Regions from separate parts of the Riemerella anatipestifer ATCC 11845 genome, predicted to be linked through region 1. Evidence: riboswitches for the same ligand, from Rfam matches in the RefSeq annotation. Region 1 holds a riboswitch; each other region holds the start of a gene.
What was found. A riboswitch is a leader RNA that binds a small molecule or an ion and turns the genes downstream of it on or off. The one in region 1 is predicted to bind S-adenosylmethionine.

Region 1 (3,284 bases):
AAGGAGCTTAATGGTATCTATCAATGGTAACCCTGCTCCTACATTGGTTTCGTAGAGGTATTTCTTTTTGTTTTTTTCTAGGGCACGTCTTAGTTTTTTGTATTCTCCAATCGGAAGAGTATTGTAAATTTTGTTGGAAGAAACCAAATCAAAACCTTGTTCCGCTAGTTCTAGATAGTTTTTTACAAAGTCTTTACTAGCGGTATTGTCCACAGCAATTAGATTTTCAAATTGATGCTCTTTCACAAATTGAAATAAATCTTCCAAAGTATTTTGGGTACTAGCAAATCTCACTTTTTGTCGCCAATCGCTTCCGAAGCCCCCTTTGTTAAAAACAATATTTTTAGAGTTGGCTATCGCTACGATTTTAAGGTCTATCCGCTTTCGTTGCAAAATATCGTAAGCAGAATCTAAGATTTGCTCTATCAAAGTACCGCCCACATTACCATGCCCAAACAATACTAAATGTACCGCTTTAGGTTTGCCATAAAGTTCGGTTTCTATAATGTTTTTGGTTTTTTCGGCTTGGTTGGTCGCTACTACAATGTTTACACGCCCCGCCGAAGCCACTTGGTTAAGAAGTAACGGGAAAATTTTGTTACGCTGGAGTTCGGTAAGTATTTTGTTGAAATCAGACGTTACCAGACCAATGACAGTAATACCATCTACACTATAAATTTGGCTTACAATCCCTTGGTTAATTTCATTTTTAAACTCTTCTTTTAGGCATTGTACTGCATCTTCGGCATTGCTTTCATCTACGAGTACAGAGATGCCGTTTTCTATAGCCTGTTGAGAGATAACACCAACGCTAATGTTGGCTCTATTAAGAGCGTTAAATATACGAGAGTCTATCCCTATTTGACCTAGAAAGTCCTTGCCTTCAAAATTGATGATGGCTTTGTTTGGATATATGTTAAGGTTTTCTTGATTAGGCATAATATAATTTTTTAAGTTGATTTAATATTTAATAATTGATTTGAATATATGTTTCATTTGTTCGTATTCCATAAGGAAGGCATCGTGCCCGTGTACCGATTTTATTTCGTGGTAGTAGGCATTAGCATTATTGTTTCTTAAAAGTTGATAGGTTTCTTCAATCTCAAAGGCAGGGAAAAATAAATCGCTATCCACCGCTACCAAATGGAATTCTGTTTTTATTTCAGTTAACGAAGACTCATCAACCGCAATGGTGGTTAGCAGATGGTTCATTAGTAAATAAGCCTTTAGAGTAAACCTTGCATTAAGGCTTTCTCCGTGGAAATTGAGCCATTCGTGAGATTGCAGTAGGTCAGTATCGTCTCCTTTTTGTCTTTTGAATCTTTTATTGAGTGAAAAGGGAGTTCTATAACAAAGCATTGCGTGAGTTCTCGCTTTTTGTAGAGGTTTTTCGCCGTTCTCTAGGAGGTATTTCTGAACTAAGCATTGGGCATTCAGCCAATCGGTCGTTTTAAAATCCGAGGCTACAGGCACAAATACTTTGGATAAGTTTTTATTAAGATTGAGCATTTCCCAACCTATAGCACCACCGATGGAGCCACCTATAAGATAGTCTAATTGTTTAATTTTAAGTTGTTCTAACCCTAAAAGGAATAGCTGAGCCACATCTTGAGTAGTGAAGGCTTGTGGATTATCAATAAAGAAATCATTATAACCATTACCAGGGATATTAAAACAGATGACTGTGAGTTTGTTGGTATCAATGGTTTTTCCTGCTCCCACCAAATCTTGCCACCAACCTTTTGTTCCTGCCACATTAGAGTTTCCCGTTAGAGCATGATTGATGAGTACAATAGGAGCTGTATGTAAAGGCAACCCAAATAGCTCATAGCTAAGCGAGATATCCGTACTATATCTAGTAGTTGTTAAATAGTCTTTAATTTTGAGGTGATGCAACATTCTTTTATTATAAGTTTTAAATAACTGAAATGTTGCCAAGAAATAAGAGGTCTTTTCTTGATGTTATCTATCCAAAAAACTTTGGTAGAATTTAGCACCTTCTTCCGTTAAGGAAGGGTTGCCAAGGTTTCACAGGGTCTATTCCCTCCACCTTTCTTGATAACATTTCCTAGTTTTTCAATGAACTAATACAGAGCAAAGATAGACTATTTTTTGTTTTAAACAATATTTTCAACGAAAAAATAAAACCTTGCGTTTAAAATTAACTAACTTTGCATCCAACTTTTATTTATAGATTCTGATGAGCAAAAAAAATATAGCCGTAGTTATGGGCGGATACTCCGATGAGTACAAAGTTTCCCTAAAAAGTGGACAACTAATTTACGACTCTTTAGACCGTGATTTATATAATGTCTATAAAGTGGTAGTTCTTAAGGAAGGTTGGTTTTATTTAGACGAAAATGAGGCTAAACTACCAATACAAAAAGGAGATTTTTCTGTAAATCTACCTAGTGGAGAAGTACTGCGTTTTGATGTTTGTTTTAATACCATTCACGGGACACCAGGTGAAAATGGTGTGTTACAGGCATATTGGGACGCTATTGGTCAAAAATATACAGGGTGTGATTTTTACCAAAGTGCACTTACCTTTAATAAAAAAGATACTTTGGCTGTATTAGCAAAGTATGGTATTCCGTCTGCTAAAAGTTTCTACATAAAAAAAGGAGAGGCTTATGATAAAGATAAAATTATCAACGAGTTAAAACTGCCTCTATTTGTAAAGCCTAATCAAAGTGGTTCTTCTTTAGGAATTTCTAAGGTAAAAGAGGTTTCGGAGTTTGAAGCAGCTTTAGAAAAAGCATTTTTGGAAGACGATGAGGTTTTAGTAGAAAGTTTCTTAGACGGTATGGAGGTATCTGTGGGTGTGCTAGATTATAAAGGTGAGACTATTGTTTTAGGCATTACAGAAATTATCCCAGAAACAGAATTTTTTGATTACGAAGCAAAGTATCAAGGAGCGTCTCAAGAGATTACACCAGCAAGGCTAGATGAGGCTACTAGATTAAGAGTAGAGGAAGTTGCAAAAAGAGCTTATAACTCTTTAGGAATGAAAGGGTTTTCTAGAAGTGAATATATTATTATGAACGGTGTGCCTTATATGCTAGAAATGAATACTAACCCTGGGTTTTCACCTGCGAGTATCCTTCCTCAACAAGCGAGAATTTACGGTATCTCCATTAAAGATTTGTGCGGAAACGAGGTAGAAAAAGCGCTAGCAAAATAATAAAATATGAAAGTAGCTGTATTTCCAGGGTCTTTTGACCCTATTACTCTAGGTCATTATGATATTATAGAACGAGCGTCTAAACTTTTTGACCGTCTCA
Region 2 (3,284 bases), 390 kb from region 1:
GCAGATGCTAGACGAAATGTGCGCAACTCTAGGTGGTAGAGCAGCGGAGCAAGTAGTATTTGGAACCATCTCTACGGGAGCTTTGTCTGATTTGGAAAGAGTTACGAAACAGGCTCAAGCGATGGTTACCATTTATGGTTTAAATGATAAGGTAGGTAATATTTCTTATTATGATAGTTCAGGACAGCAGGAATATAGCTTTGGGAAACCTTATTCTGAACAGACGGCTAAAATGATAGATGAGGAAATTTCTAAAATCATCGAAGGTCAATACCAAAGAGCTATCAATATTTTAAATGAAAATAGAGATAAACTAGATGCATTGGCGGATAAGCTCCTTGAGAAAGAAGTTATCTTCCGTGAAGATTTAGAAGCGATATTTGGCAAGAGAGCGTGGGATCCAGAACTTACTGAAACTCCAGTTTCCTCTATAGAGGAGGTTAAGAAATATGATGAACCAGTAGTAATTGACAATGATGAAGAAAACAAGGGCTAAATCAATAATAGAAAATTAAATAAAAAAAACAGACCACCATATCAAAAAAGTGGTCTGTTTTTGTTTTTTATATTTGTGCTTTCTTCTCTTCTTTAGAGAAAAAAATCCAAAGGAGTACGCATAAAAGCAATAAAATGGGATAAAAAGTATAGCTTACTAGGTTGAAGTAATCAATACGGTTATTGCTTAGTCCAATGATAATAAGTATCTGAGCTCCATAAGGGAGTAGCCCTTGTATAACACAGGAGAAAATATCTAGTACAGATGCCATAAATCTAGGAGCTATTTTATAGTGTGTACTTATATTTTTAGCAATTTTACCTGATATAATAATAGCGATTGTATTATTGGCAGTTGCAATATCTACAAGACTTACAAGTGTACCTGCACCTAGTAAAGCAGATTTTCTTCCTGAAATAATTTTTTTTATTCTGTTAAGAAGAAATTCCATTCCTCCTGCCTTCTCAACTAAAGCGGCCAAACCACCTGTAAAAAGTGAAAGTATAAAGATTTCTTGCATACTTGTAAAGCCTTCATATACTTTTTTACTGATTTCCAATACTCCAAAATCCAAAATGAAAAACCCTAAAGAACTACTGAATACAATACCCAGTAGAAGCACTAAAAAAACATTGATACCCGCAAGAGAAAGGATAATCACCAATAAATAGGGTAAGGTGAGAAATAATTGGCGAGTATCTACAGATGTTGTGGTATTGAGTTCGGTAGGCGTGGAAATTACGTTTGCTAGTATGACGTATAATACGCAGGTAATAATGGCTGCAGGAATAGCTATTTTAAGATTGGTCCTTAGCTTGTCCTTCATCTCACAATCTAGTGATTGGGTAGCGGCTATAGTGGTGTCCGAAATTACAGAAAGGTTATCACCTAGCATAGCACCTCCTAATAGTGCTGCTCCTAATAGGTTAATATCTATCCCTTTATCGGCAAATCCAACAACCACAGAGCCTAGAGTTACAATAGTTCCTACGGAAGTTCCAGACGATATAGAAATAAAAGCAGCGATAATAAAAATACCCAAAGGAATGTACGAGGAGGAAATTAGACTCACTCCAAAATCCACGATAATGTCTACGCTTCCTATGGACTTAGATACCACCGCAAAAGCTCCAGCAAGGAGATAGATGATACACATATTGAGTATCTTGTGGTCGCCACAACCATTTAGGAAAGTATCTATTTTTTCATTAAAAGACTCTTTAAATAAAATGAAAGCCACTACAATACCTGCCATCACAGCAATGGGAGAAGGCAAAGCGTAAAAATCGTTAAAATAAATACCACTGCCAATAAAGGTAAACACGAATACCAATAGAGGTACAACAGAGATAACAGAGGTTTTTTTCATTTCCAATACAGTTTTTAGTCTGTATCCATCAATGAACCTTATTGTGTTTTTAAGAAAAATAATGTGGAATACTTAAAGACAACATTTTTTCCTTTGTTAAGGCTTATCTTTTTAGCACCTTGCTTGTTGTTGCAGGTTGCTACCTTTCTATTAAGGTTCTTGATAAATACAGTGGTGCAAATATAGAAATTTAATTAAGAGTTGTCTAAATTTTATTCAATAAAGTTTAAACAAATTATCATATATTTTCTCTAATGATTTGATATATAGTGTTAAAATATTGAATTCAACAATTAACTAATTATACTCAATATTCACACGGATATAACTGTTGTTAGAGCAATCGCTTATATTACTTTTGTACATTTCTGAAATGTAATTGTTGGCTTTATAAGTATTATTAGTATTTGTCTGTTTCAACATATACTCTCCCCAAAAGCCTATATAATTATCATCTTCTATTCTAAAACTATTACCACCGTCAATTAGGGCAAAAGCAATTTTAACTGGTTCGCTAAGGTTTTTAAAAGGATTGTATTTTGTTTCGTATTCGTAATTATAATCTCCCTGTAGTGTTGATATTCTACTTATTTCGTTTCCTTTGTATAAAATATGTTCTACATGTTCGCTATTGAATTTTGGTGTTCTAAAGTGAACATCTGTTAGCTTTCCGTTTGAGTCGTACTTAAGGCTAATGTATCTTACTACATCGCTTTGGGTATGCCAACCAATAGGAGCAATGTATCTCACTTCGGTTACCTTATTTCCTGTATAATAAAACTTCATAGATGTAAGAGGATAATGGCTGAATGTAACATTATCTAACGTGCCCTCAGAATGATTAAAGTAGGTTACCCTATCATTATTAGAAGAGGTGGAACTGATTAAGTTATTATCACTATCATATTTATAGCTTGTAATTTCATTGTAATTATAAGGGGTACAGTTGGCAAGTCTATCATATCCCTTTTCTTCTACTTTTATCAACTTTGGTAATATCTTACTGCTTTCTTTTGGAGTATTATATGTATTTGCTACATTGTCTGCACTCCTTTGGCAAGCGGTAAAGCCCACACATAAAAACACTAATAAAATTTTCTTCATAGCTTACTTTTTAAGTTCCAAAAATACAAACTTGCAATCTAATTAACAGTCTATTGGATAATTTTACCATAGTTATTTTAAAAGCAATCTATTAACTTATATTTGATTTGTCTTAAATGATATCTGGAATATGCAGTATGTATGGATAAAAAATAGCTAAAGTTTCTCCTTTATATTGTGTATAGATGTCATTTACATCAAATTTTTCTTCCTTAACTTGAAGGAATAAAAAAGCCTGATTAATGTTATTTTTAATCAGGCTTAATTGTGTATTGATAAAGATGTTTTCTTCATTGGGTGGAAATGCTTTTTGTT
Region 3 (3,284 bases), 230 kb from region 1:
TGAGTCTTTTTAACGATACCAAAGTCGCTTTTGCAGATAAAACAACAGAACAGCTAGAGAAAGCAAAGTGGATGTTTACTATGATTAAGTTTCCACAATTGACTAGTATAGGGATAAACCTTCTTAACTTTAGTATTAAAAATAATTTCCCTTTTGTGGAGGGGGTTGTCGAAAAAACATTATTCCAACAGTTTTGTGGTGGCGTTACTAGAGAGCAAAGCCAGAAAGTAGTTAATGAGATGTATCAGCGTCATATAGGCAGCATCTTTGATTATGCCATAGAAGGTAAAGAAGAAGAACAAGCCTTTGACCATACTTGCGAAGAAATAAAACAAAATATTCTATACGCTGCGGGGAATCCTGCCATTCCTTTTGTAGTTTTTAAACCAACAGGATTTGGGAGGTTAGATTTATATGCAGAAGTTCAGGCGAAAAAAGAGCTAACAAGTTCAGAAAAAGAAGAGTGGAGCAGGGTAGTGAAACGCTACGAAGAAGTTTGTCAGTTAGCATACGACAAAGGTGTGATAGTAATGGTAGATGCCGAAGAGTCTTGGATACAAACAGCCGTAGATGATTTGGTAAACGAAATGAAATCTCGTTATAATAAGGAGAGAGCCATTGTGTGGAATACCATTCAGATGTATAGAACAGGAAGATTGGAGTATCTAGCCGAAGACTTAGAAAGAGCTAAATCTAAAGGTTACTACTTAGGCTACAAATTTGTGAGAGGGGCTTATATGGAGAAAGAAAGAGAAAGAGCAGAAAAAATGGGCTACCCATCACCTATCCAACCAACAAAACAGGCTTCTGATGATAATTATAATGCGGGGATAGATTTTGTAATGACGAATTTAGACAAAGTTTCGGCGTTCTTTGGAACTCACAACGAGAAATCTACGGAGCTAATAATGGATAGAATGAAAGAAAAAGGGCTACCGAATGACTTCCAACAAATCCATTTTGGACAACTGTATGGAATGAGTGATAATATCACTTACTATCTAGGAAACCAAAAATATAATGCATGTAAATATCTGCCTTACGGTCCAGTGAAAGATGTGGTGCCATACCTTACGAGAAGAGCTCAAGAAAACACTTCCGTGGCAGGACAAACGGGTAGAGAGCTATCTCTAATAGAAAGAGAACTGAAAAGAAGAAAAACAGAAAGATAAAATCTATCCAAGATATACAAAAAAGCCAAAGTAAAGCCTTTTACTTTGGCTTTTTTATTTTAGAGCAGGGTTATTAGGTTAAAGTTGTACTTGTTTCAAAAAAAAATTTGTTTCTTTTGGATATTCAAAACCTAAGGTCTATATTTGTGCTGTATTTGTACCTTAACATCATCGGAAATGTTATCAAGAAAGGCGGAGGGACTAGACCCTGTGAAGCCTTAGCAACCCTTTCATCAAGAAAGAAGGTGCTACATTCTACCTATTTGGGGATAGATAACTAAAAGATTTCTACTTTACCTTTTGAGCTTTCTTTTTAACATTTCAATGATTTTTTAAACTTTATTGAAATGGAAACTAATATATTTAATCAGCTCGATGCCTTGCTCCAAAAAAGGATACTTATTTTGGACGGTGCTATGGGCACTATGATACAACGGTATAATTTTACCGAAGAACACTATCGTGGCGAACGCTTTAAAGATTGGGAGCACCCTGTTAAAGGGAATAACGACTTGCTATCCCTCACACAGCCACAAGCCATAGAAGAGATACACCGCCTATATTTGGACGCAGGGGCAGACATTATAGAAACCAACACCTTTTCTAGCACTACCATTGCAATGGCAGACTACGCAATGGAGTCTTTGGTGGAAGAACTCAATTATGAATCGGCTAGAATTGCTAAAAAACTTTGTGAAGTTTACACCGAAAACAATCCAGATAAACCTCGTTTTGTGGCAGGGGCAATGGGACCTACTAACAGAACGGCATCGTTGTCTCCAGATGTTAATGACCCAGGGTATAGGGCAATTACCTTTGAAGATTTAAGAAAAGCCTACAAGCAACAGGCAAAAGCATTACTAGAAGGTGGTGCTGATATTTTACTCGTTGAAACCATCTTTGATACGCTTAACGCCAAAGCCGCTTTGTTTGCCATTGATGAGTTGGCGGAGGAGAGAAATACCAAAATCCCCATTATGGTATCAGGTACAATTACCGATGCGTCTGGGAGAACCCTTAGTGGACAAACAGCGGAGGCTTTTCTTATCTCGGTTTCTCATTTAGACTTGCTGAGTGTAGGGCTTAATTGTGCCTTGGGAGCTAAGCAGCTTACGCCTTATTTACAGGCTTTGTCAGAACATTCCAACTTTTACATTTCGGTGTATCCTAACGCGGGGTTGCCCAATGCTTTTGGAGCGTACGATGAAACGGCAGAGCAAACGGCAGAGCAAGTTAAAGAGTATTTAGATAAACGGTTAGTCAATATCATTGGGGGCTGTTGTGGTACAACGCCAGAGCATATCCGTGCCATTGCCGAATTGGTACAACATTATGAACCTAGAAAACTTAATCTCGTATGAAAGGAAATCATCATCAATTAGAACTTCCTGCGAGACCACTTAAATTGTCAGGATTAGAGCCGCTTATCATCACTCCCGAATCTAACTTTGTGAATGTTGGGGAAAGAACCAATGTTGCAGGGTCTAAACGATTTTTAAGGCTGGTAAAAGAAGGCAACTATTCCGAAGCATTAGATATTGCAAGGCATCAGGTAGAAGGTGGAGCTCAGATTTTAGATGTCAATATGGACGATGGACTTATTGACGGTAAAGAAGCTATGGTAAAATTCTTAAACCTCATCGCTTCCGAGCCTGATATTGCTCGTATTCCGATTATGATAGACTCTTCCAAGTGGGAGATTTTAGAGGCTGGGTTACAGGTCGTGCAGGGTAAAGCGGTGGTCAACTCCATTAGCCTTAAAGGTGGCGAAGAAGAATTCATCAATCAAGCTAAAAAAATAAAAAGATACGGTGCGGCGGTTATTGTTATGGCTTTTGATGAAGTGGGGCAAGCCGATACTTATGACAGAAGGATAGAAATCGCGGAGCGGTCTTATCGCCTTTTGGTGGATAAAGTCAACTTTGCTCCAGAGGATATTATTTTTGACCTTAATATATTTCCTGTAGCTACGGGAATGGAAGAACACAGACGAAACGCTATAGATTTTATTGAAGCGACGAGATGGGTAAGACAAAATTTACTGTATGCTTCGGTAAGTGGAGGCGTGAGTAATGTGTCGTTTTCTTTTAGAGGTAATGATACCGTGAGGGA

Region 2: linked by a shared signal. The riboswitch ahead of RA0C_RS07180 (Na+/H+ antiporter NhaC family protein) and the one ahead of RA0C_RS10585 (alpha/beta fold hydrolase) in region 1 are both predicted to bind S-adenosylmethionine.
Region 3: linked by a shared signal. The riboswitch ahead of RA0C_RS10000 (homocysteine S-methyltransferase family protein) and the one ahead of RA0C_RS10585 (alpha/beta fold hydrolase) in region 1 are both predicted to bind S-adenosylmethionine.

What each region holds. Positions count from the first base shown of each region.
Region 1 is NC_017045.1:1,894,990-1,898,273, forward strand. Features, by position in the region: gene RA0C_RS10580 (ACT domain-containing protein) at 1-939, opposite strand, end outside; gene RA0C_RS10585 (alpha/beta fold hydrolase) at 961-1,899, opposite strand; SAM riboswitch class I at 1,960-2,065, opposite strand; gene RA0C_RS09000 (D-alanine--D-alanine ligase) at 2,201-3,184, shown strand; gene coaD (pantetheine-phosphate adenylyltransferase) at 3,191-3,284, shown strand, end outside.
Region 2 is NC_017045.1:1,509,794-1,513,077, forward strand. Features, by position in the region: gene ftsH (ATP-dependent zinc metalloprotease FtsH) at 1-496, shown strand, start outside; gene RA0C_RS07180 (Na+/H+ antiporter NhaC family protein) at 564-1,865, opposite strand; SAM-I-IV-variant riboswitch at 1,940-2,036, opposite strand; gene RA0C_RS07185 (hypothetical protein) at 2,163-2,969, opposite strand; gene RA0C_RS07190 (Arm DNA-binding domain-containing protein) at 3,082-3,284, opposite strand, start outside.
Region 3 is NC_017045.1:2,123,661-2,126,944, forward strand. Features, by position in the region: gene RA0C_RS09995 (proline dehydrogenase family protein) at 1-1,172, shown strand, start outside; SAM riboswitch class I at 1,350-1,452, shown strand; gene RA0C_RS10000 (homocysteine S-methyltransferase family protein) at 1,520-2,533, shown strand; gene metH (methionine synthase) at 2,530-3,284, shown strand, end outside.